Regions from separate parts of the Arthrobacter sp. BI5 genome, predicted to be linked through region 2. Evidence: predicted binding sites of a transcription regulator. Region 2 holds the regulator's gene; the other holds the start of a gene.

Region 1 (4,413 bases), 1.4 Mb from region 2:
GCAGGAGCGTCGGGGACCTTAGCGCAGGCCGAGCTCCTTGGTGGGAACCTTGAAGGTTTCCTTGGCGGTCAGGGCCGAGACGGCGGCAATGACGCAGATGATGCCGGTGAAGATGGTGATCTGGACCCAGCCGCCGGGCTTGATGCCGCCCATGGCCGCCACGATGGCCGGGGCAAAGCCCGCCATCAGGAAGCCGAGCTGGGTGCCGATCGCCAGTCCGGAGAAGCGGACCTTGGTGCTGAACATTTCGGCGTAGAAGGAAGGCCAGACCGCGTTGGAGGCCGCGTAGCCGAAGGAGAAGAAGCCGATGGCGGCGAGGAACATCAGCGGGACGCTGCCGGATTCGAGGCTGAGCAGGAACACCGGGGTCAGGACTGCACTGGACAGCGCGCCGTAGATGAAGACGGGCTTGCGGCCGATCCGGTCGGCCAGCTTGCCGAAGAGCGGCTGGGTGCCGAGGGCGACCAGGTTGGCGCCGACGACGAGCCACAGGGTGATCGTGCCGTCCACGTTGGCGACGTTCTTGGCATAGGCGATCGCCAGGGTCCCGAACACGGTGGAGACGGCGGCGATGAAGGCGCAGGCAACCACGCGCAGGACGTCGCGCCAGTGGTGCTTGAGCAGGTCCGCGACGGGGAGTTTGGAGATCTGGGCGCTCTTCTGGGCTTCCTCGAAGGCGGGCGGCTCGTGCAGGGTGCGGCGGATAAAGAACGCAACCACCACGACGACGGCGCTGAGCCAGAACGGAATGCGCCAGCCGATGCCGTACTTGATCTCGTCCGGCAGGGCCAGGACGGGGATGAAGACGAGCGCGGCAAGGATCTGGCCGCCCTGGGTGCCGGTCAGGGTCCAGGAGGTGAAGAACGAGCGGCGGTTGTCCGGTGCGTGCTCCAGGGTCATGGACGACGCGCCGGCCTGCTCGCCGGCAGCGGAAAGACCCTGGCAGAGCCGGGCCACGACGAGCAGCGCGGGAGCCCACCAGCCGACGGTCTTGAAGTCCGGCAGGCAGCCGATCAGGAAGGTGGAGGCGCCCATCAGCAGCAGGGTGAACATCAGGACCTTGCGGCGGCCCACCCGGTCACCGAAGTGGCCCAGGATGACGGCGCCGACCGGCCGCGCCACGTAGGCGAAGCCGAAGGTCGCGAAGGACATGATGGCGGCGTTGGCGCCCGCGTCCGGGAAGAAGACCTTCGGGAAGATCAGCGCGGCGGCGGAACCGAAAATGAAGAAGTCGTAGTACTCGACGGCGCTGCCGAGGAAGCTGGCGAGGGCCGCCTTCTTTGGTGTCCCGGCCGGTGCGGCAGTGCCCGGCGTCGTAGACGGGAGTGTCTGGCTCATGGTGTTCCTTTGGTGTGACGACGTTGTCGCGGATGGATCGGGAAGGTCTCGCCGGCCGCTGGCTTCGAGTGTGCGGCAGCCGGTGGACCGAGGAAAGACCCGGACTAGTAGCCACATGGTGGGAGCTACTTGTGCGATGTAGCAAGCATGGCTGTGAGCGCCATCACTTGTCAAGAAAAATAATCACGATCTAGCAATAGCTCTCATCATGTGAGAACATCGATCCATGAGTGTGAACCAAGACACAGAGGCGGCCCCTGCCGCCGACACCCCCGCGGAAGCCCCCGGCGACGGTCCGGACGAAGCCCTGAAGCCGGCCACGGCCCTCCAGGTGGACGAGTCGCTCAAGCCGGCGAAACCCGCCAAGGAAGACTCGCGCACCGACATGGTCGGCAAGGCCTTGGGGCTGTTGGTCCTGCTGGGTGACGAGCCCCGCGGGGCCAGCGCCGCCGAGCTGTCGCGCCGCGCGGAGCTGCCATTCAGCACCACTTACCGGCTGCTCGGCTCGCTGACCAGGGACGGTTTTGTCGACTACGAGGCCGACGGCCGCCGCTACCACCTGGGCCTGCGCGTCTTCCAGCTCGGCCAGCGGGTCTCCAACCACCACGGTTTTGCCGGCACCGCGCTCCCCATCCTGCGGCGCGTCACCGAGGAGACCGGCGAGGCCACCATCCTGTCGGTCCGCGACGGGCAGCACCACCTCACCGTGAACAAGGTGGACGGTCCGCAGACTTTCCGCGTCACGTCCGATCCGGGCCACCTCGGTGCCCTGCACACCACGTCCGTGGGCAAGGCGCTCGTCGCGTTTGCCGACGACGCCACGCGGCAGCAGCTGGTGGAGGACCTTGAGCTGGAGCCGCTGACCGACCTGTCCATCACGGACCGGGACGCCTTCCGGGCCGAGATCGAGCTGGTCCGCAAGCGCGGTTACGCCACCATGGACGAGGAGAACGAGCTGGGCATGCGTGCCGTAGCCGTCCCGGTCTTCAATTCGCAGGGCCACGCCTTCGCCTCGCTGGCCACCGCGGTACCCGTCTTCCGGATGAGCATGGAAGCCCTGGTGGCCCTCGTGCCGCTGCTCCAGGCCGCCGCGGCCGAGCTCTCGGCCCGCCTTCCCCAGGGCTGAAACCGGCGGATCTCCCGGGTCCACCCCAAAAGTCATCAACGAGTGTTCGACATAAGAACATCCGTGCAATATGTGAACACTTGCGCTAATGTAATCCCTATCACCCGGCCCGCCGCCTACTTCGCGGCCGCCGAGTGCCGTTGTCAAAGGAGCTAGACGGATGAGCAACCGAGCAGAGTCCTTCCTCGTGGGCCTGGTAGGCGATGGCGTCACGCCGTCCCTCACGCCCCCCATGCACGAGCGCGAAGGCGACGTACAGGGCCTCCGGTACCTTTACCGCCCCATCGACCTCACCGAACTGGGCCTTCCCGGCCAGGCCGTCGGAGAACTCCTGACCGGCGCCCACCGGCTCGGCTTCAACGGACTGAACATCACCCACCCCTGCAAGCAGCTGGTGCTCGAACACCTCCACGAGATCTCACCGGACGCCCGGCGCCTCGGTGCCGTCAATACCGTGACCATCGAGGACGGCCGCTTCATCGGCCACAACACCGACTTCTCCGGCTTCGCCTCCGCCCTGGCTACCGGCCTGCCCGGCGCGAAGCTGGACCGTGTTGTGCAGCTCGGCGCCGGCGGCGCCGGATCCGCCGTCGCCTATGCCCTGCTGACCGCCGGAGTCCGGCAGCTGGACCTCGTGGACACCGACGCGGCCCGTTGCGCCGCCCGCGCGGCCGAACTGGCCGGCTTCTTCCCGGACAGCCAGGTCACGGCCCGTACGACGGCGGAGCTGCCGGAGCTGATGCCGCTCGCCGACGGGCTGGTGCATTGCACGCCGGTGGGCATGGCCGCCCACCCCGGCGTCCCGCTGGACATGTCCCTGGTGGAGTCCCGGCACTGGGTCGCGGACATCGTTTACCGGCCGATCGAGACCGAGCTGGTCCGCGAAGCCCGGTCCAGGGGCTGCGAGGTGCTCGACGGCGGGCGGATGGCGGTGGGGCAGGCCGCCGACGCGTTCCGGATCTTCACCGGTCTCGAGGCCGACGCGGACCGGATGCGGGCCCACTTCCTGGAGCTCGTCGCCGCCGAAGAGGTGGCCGCCTGATGCGCACCGGAATCGCCACCGTCTGCCTCTCCGGCACCCTGAAGGAGAAGATGCAGGCCTGCGCCGTCGCCGGCTTCGACGGGATTGAAATCTTCGAGCAGGACCTCGTGACGTCGTCGCTGAGCCCGGAGGAGATCCGGGCGATGGCCGCGGACCTGGGCCTCAGCCTTGACCTCTACCAGCCGTTCCGCGACTTCGACAGCGTTCCGGAGGAGCTGCTCGCGGCGAACCTGCGCCGGGCGGAGGCCAAGTTCCGGCTGATGTCCCGGCTGGGCATGGACACCATCCTGGTCTGCTCCAATGTGGCCACCGCCAGCATCGACGACGACGAGCTCCGCGCCGCGCAACTGTCCCGGCTCGCCGCCCTCGCCGGTGAGCACGGTGTGAAGGTCGCCTACGAGGCCCTGGCCTGGGGCAAGTACGTCAACGACTATGAACACGCCCACCGCCTGGTGGAACTGGTGGACCACCCGAACCTGGGCACCTGCCTGGACTCCTTCCACATCCTGTCCCGGGACTGGGACACCGCCCCGATCGAGCAGTTCAACCCGGAGAAGATCTTCTTCGTCCAGGTCGCGGACGCGCCGAAGCTGTCCATGGACGTGCTGTCCTGGAGCCGGCACTACCGGGTCTTCCCGGGCGAGGGGCAGTTCGAGCTCGCCAAGTTCATGGGCCACGTGGTCCGCGCCGGCTACACCGGTCCCGTCTCGCTGGAGGTCTTCAACGACGTCTTCCGGCAGTCCGACGTCGAGCGCACCGCCGTGGATGCCATGCGCTCGCTGATCTGGCTGGAGGAGCAAAGCGCCCAATGGCTGGAGACGCACCCCTCGTCGGCACAGCCTGCCGAGGCCGCCGGCGGCGCCGGCCGCCGCCGCTACCCGATGGAACTGGCCACGCTGCCGCGGGT
Region 2 (4,413 bases):
CCCGGCCTTGGAGCGGCCGGTGAAGGTGGCGCTGGTCAAGGGCCGCTCAAACTATGTCTGCCGCCACAAACTCGAAGGCGGTTTCCCGTCCGAGGAACCGTCCGAGGGCCAGCTGTTCTCCCTCGGCGAGGACACCTCCGTGCCGCACTTCGCCGCCGCGATGGGCGGCCCCTCCTCGCAGCTCGGCAAGGAGGTCGTCCGGCTCCGCGAATGGGCCGAGGAGACGCAGGCGGGGGACCGCGACGAGCTGATGCCGGGCGTGACCGACCGCGCCTGGCGGCAGGTCTCCGTCACCTCGATGGAGTGCCTGGGCGCGCAGAAATGCCCGCTCGCCGCCGAATGCTTTTCCGAACTGGCCCGGCAAAACGCCGCCGACGCCGACGTGGTGGTCACCAACCACGCCATGCTGGCCGTCAGCGCCTTCGAGGGCCTCGCCGTGCTGCCCGAATACGACGTAGTGGTGGTCGACGAGGCGCACGAACTCCAGGACCGGGTCACCGGTGCCGTGTCCGGCCAACTGTCCGTGGCCATGGTGCACGCCGCCGCCTCCGGGGCCCGCAAACACACCGGGATCACCGTGGACGCGCTCAACAACGCTGCGTCCAACCTCGAACTCGCCATCGAGGGGGTTCCCAGCGGACTCATGCCCAACGGCTTGAACAGCGAACAACTCGACTGCGTCGACCAGCTGCGAGACGCCTGCCGCGCCGCGCTCTCGGACTCCAAGGGCGACAGCGCCAACACCGCCGACGGCGGCCGGCAGCTCGCGCGGTCCCGGCTGATGGTGATCCTGGAGCTCTGCGAACGGCTCCTGGCCGCCAAGGAGAACCGGGAAGTGGTCTGGTTCTCCCGCAACAGCAGCTTTGACCCGCAACAGGGCTACTCGCAGCCGGATGAGTCCGCGCCCGCCCTGATCAACGTTGCTCCGCTCAGCGTTGCCGGGCGGCTGCGCGAAGGTTTGTTCGCCGACCACACCGTCGTGCTCACCTCGGCAACCCTGGCCATCGGTTCGGCCTTCGAACCGGCAGCCGGAGGCCTCGGCTTGGTGGGCCCCGGCGCACCCAGCTGGACCGGCGTCGACGTCGGATCCCCCTTCGAATATCCCAAACAAGGCATCCTTTACGTCGCCAAGCACCTGCCCAAGCCGGGCCGGGGGACCTCTCCGGAAGCCCTCGACGAGCTTGAGAAGCTGATCCGCGCCTCCGGCGGCGGAGCCCTGTGCCTCTTCTCGTCGCGGCGCGCCGCCGAGGAGGCGGCCGAGGCGATGCGGCCCCGGCTGGGGCTGAGCATACTCTGCCAGGGCGAATCGACTATGACCGCGCTGGTGAAGCAGTTCGCCGATGAGCCGGACACCTGCCTCTTCGGCACCATGTCGCTCTGGCAGGGCGTCGACGTGCCCGGAAACTCCTGCCGCCTCGTGGTGATCGACCGGATCCCGTTCCCGCGGCCCGATGATCCGCTGATGACGGCCCGCTCCCGGGCGGTGGCCCAGTCCGGTGGCAACGGGTTTATGAGCGTCTCGGCGACGCACGCAGCGATCCGCCTCGCCCAGGGAGCCGGACGGCTGATCCGCTCGACGTCGGACAAGGGCGTGGTGGCGGTCCTCGATTCCCGGCTGTCCACCGAACGGTACGGCGCGTTCCTGCGGGCCGCGCTGCCGCCGTTCTGGCCCACCACCGACCCGTCGGTGGCGCTGGCAGCCCTCGAGCGCCTCAGCAAGGCGACCCCGGCAAAGGTACAGGCTCAGCAACCCGCCAAGTAGCCGGAGGCCGCGCCGACGAGAGTACCCGAGGCCGGCGCTGGCGTTCCCGCCCGGTTCTTCCACGCCCCGGGGCCGGCGGGGCCGGGTTCCCGCGGCTGCGGCGGCCCCGCGCGCCGTCGCGGTGCCAACAACCGGGCGGGAACGCAAGGAGGCCCCGTCCGGAACTGCGGACGGGGCCTTCGAGCTGCCGGTGGGATCTGGCTGGCAGGGGTGTGGCAGGGAAGCCGGCGCGGGAGACTACAGGGAGCGCAGCACCGAGACGACCTTGCCCATAATGACGGCATGGTCGCCGAGGATCGGCTCGTACTGGGTGTTTTGCGGGAGCAGCCAGGTGTGGCCGTCGCGCTGGCGGAAGGTTTTGACCGTGGCCTCGTCATCGAGCAGGGCGGCAACGATGTCGCCGTTGACGGCATCGTTCTGGCGCCGGACGACGACCCAGTCGCCGTCGCAGATGGCGGCGTCGATCATCGAATCACCGGCCACCCGGAGCATAAACAGTTCACCGTGGCCCACCAGCTGGCGCGGCAGCGGCATCACGTCCTCCACCACCTGGTCTGCCAGGATCGGGCCGCCTGCGGCGATACGGCCGACAAACGGGACCATCGCGGTGTCCGTGGCGCTGGCGAGTTCCGCGACTGCCTGGCCGCCGACGGCGCGCAGGCCGCTGGACTTCTCCACGCCGGAGATCGTGGTGGCACCCTCGTCCAGGGTCAGCGGCATCAGCACTTCCATGGCGCGGGGACGTTTGGGGTCACGCCGCAGGTAGCCGAGCTTTTCCAGCTGCGAGAGCTGGTGGGTGACGCTGGAAAGGCTGGCCAGCCCGACGGTGTCGCCGATCTCGCGCATGGAGGGCGGGTAGCCGTTGTCTGTCACGGAACGCTGGATGGTCTCCAGGATCTTCTTCTGACGGACGGTAAGGCTCTTCGGCGCCCGACCGGTCTGGGGGCTCCGCTGCGCGGCCCTCCCGCCGGCGGCTTGTGCTGCCATGTTCGCCATGCCTTTCCATTCCGCCCGGCTGCCGTGGCTGCCGGGACCGTTCGGTCCGAACAATGTCAGACCCCGCTGATCAACTGTTGCTGACCAACCCAAGTGGTTGTCCTGTGATTCAAAAGTAGGGCAGCCGCCAGGGTTTTTCAAACATTTGTTCTAGCGAGTCTCGACAATGTTCGTTCATAAGTGCTAAAACAGAAACAGCGAAGTTCGAATATGTGTTCGAAGTTTCGAGGCCTTGCCGGTTCTTAGGATTCGGCGGTGTGTTCGAAGTTTCGTGTTCGAGGGTTCGCGATCGAAGGTAATGCGTTCGATGGTTCGGCCGGTTGGCGGCAGGTACGTGGAGTACGCCGGGCGGCACAGATAAGTCCAGGAGGGCTCAGCTCATGTCAGCAGTAAGCGCTATTTCCGGTTCGTCGGTTTCCGCTCCCGCTCAGGAGGCGGCACCCGCTGCTGCCTCCCGGCAGGCTCCGCTGAGGCTGACCCGCCGAGGACGCTTCGTCTTCTTCGGCCTGCCGCTGATCCTGTTGGCCGCCCTGGTCCTCTCCCTGGCCGGGTTCCTGAACGCCCCGGCCAAGGCCGCCGACTCGGCCGCGGAGCTCTCGCTCACACCGACCGTCACCGTGACGGTCCAGCCGGGGGAGTCGCTCTGGGCCATCGCCGGTGAAGTCGCCCCGGAGCGGGACCCCCGCGACGTTGTTGCCGACATCGTGCAGCTGAACAACCTCGAAGCCGCGCGGGTCATCCCCGGCCAGCAGCTCTACGTACCCGCCAAATAGACCACCCCTGGAAGACTGCCGTCGGCCGCCCGGGAGGGCCCCGGACGGTCACAGTTTCGGGGCCGGGGCCGGTCTCACTTAAACTGGGCAGGTGACTGACCAGCTAGAGCGCCTCAACCGACTGCCCCTCCGGACCAATCTGCGGGGACTGCGCCCCTACGGTGCGCCCCAGTTGGATGTCCCCATCCTGCTGAACGTCAACGAGAACACCCATGGCGTCCCGGCCGACGTCCGCGCGGCCATCGCCGAGGCCGTGACGGAGGCCGCGGCGGGACTGAACCGATACCCGGACCGCGAGTTCACCGAACTGCGCGAAGCCCTCGCCGAGTACCTCGGCCACGGCCTGGACGCCGGCAACATCTGGGCAGCCAACGGTTCGAACGAGGTCCTGCAGCAAATCCTCCAGGCCTTCGGCGGCCCGGGCCGCACCGCGCTCGGCTTCCCGCCCACGTACTCGATGTACCCCCTGCTCGCCGCCGGCACGGACACCGAATACATCGTCGGGGTCCGCGCCGAGGACTACGGGCTCAGCGCGGAATCGGCAGCCCGCCAGGTCCGGGAGCTGAAGCCCAACGTCGTCTTCCTCTGCTCACCGAACAACCCCACCGGCACCGGCCTGGGGCTCGACGTCGTCGAGGCCGTTTACGAAGCCGGCGAAGCCAGCCAGACCATCGTGATCGTCGACGAGGCCTATCACGAGTTCGCCCACGACGGCACGCCCAGCGCCCTGACCCTGCTGCCCGGCCGCGAGCGGCTCATCGTCTCGCGCACCATGAGCAAGGCCTTCGCCCTGGCCGGGGCCCGGCTCGGCTACATGGCAGCGGCCCCGGAGGTCACCGATGCGCTGCGCCTGGTCCGGCTCCCGTACCACCTCTCCGCCAT

Evidence for each region. Region 2 encodes LexA, which represses DNA repair genes until DNA is damaged. Its sites were predicted from a motif close to TCGAACANNTGTTCGA; they were not measured.
Region 1: the regulator LexA is predicted to act here: its motif matches at 2,499-2,514, upstream of AC1MED_RS00405 (shikimate dehydrogenase).

Annotation. Positions count from the first base shown of each region.
Region 1 covers NZ_CM155264.1:80,732-85,144, reverse strand. The annotation lists gene AC1MED_RS00415 (MFS transporter) at 19-1,338, opposite strand; gene AC1MED_RS00410 (IclR family transcriptional regulator) at 1,565-2,464, shown strand; gene AC1MED_RS00405 (shikimate dehydrogenase) at 2,625-3,506, shown strand; gene AC1MED_RS00400 (bifunctional sugar phosphate isomerase/epimerase/4-hydroxyphenylpyruvate dioxygenase family protein) at 3,506-4,413, shown strand, end outside.
Region 2 covers NZ_CM155264.1:1,526,306-1,530,718, forward strand. The annotation lists gene AC1MED_RS06930 (ATP-dependent DNA helicase) at 1-1,762, shown strand, start outside; gene lexA (transcriptional repressor LexA) at 2,000-2,749, opposite strand; gene AC1MED_RS06940 (LysM peptidoglycan-binding domain-containing protein) at 3,139-3,531, shown strand; gene AC1MED_RS06945 (histidinol-phosphate transaminase) at 3,623-4,413, shown strand, end outside.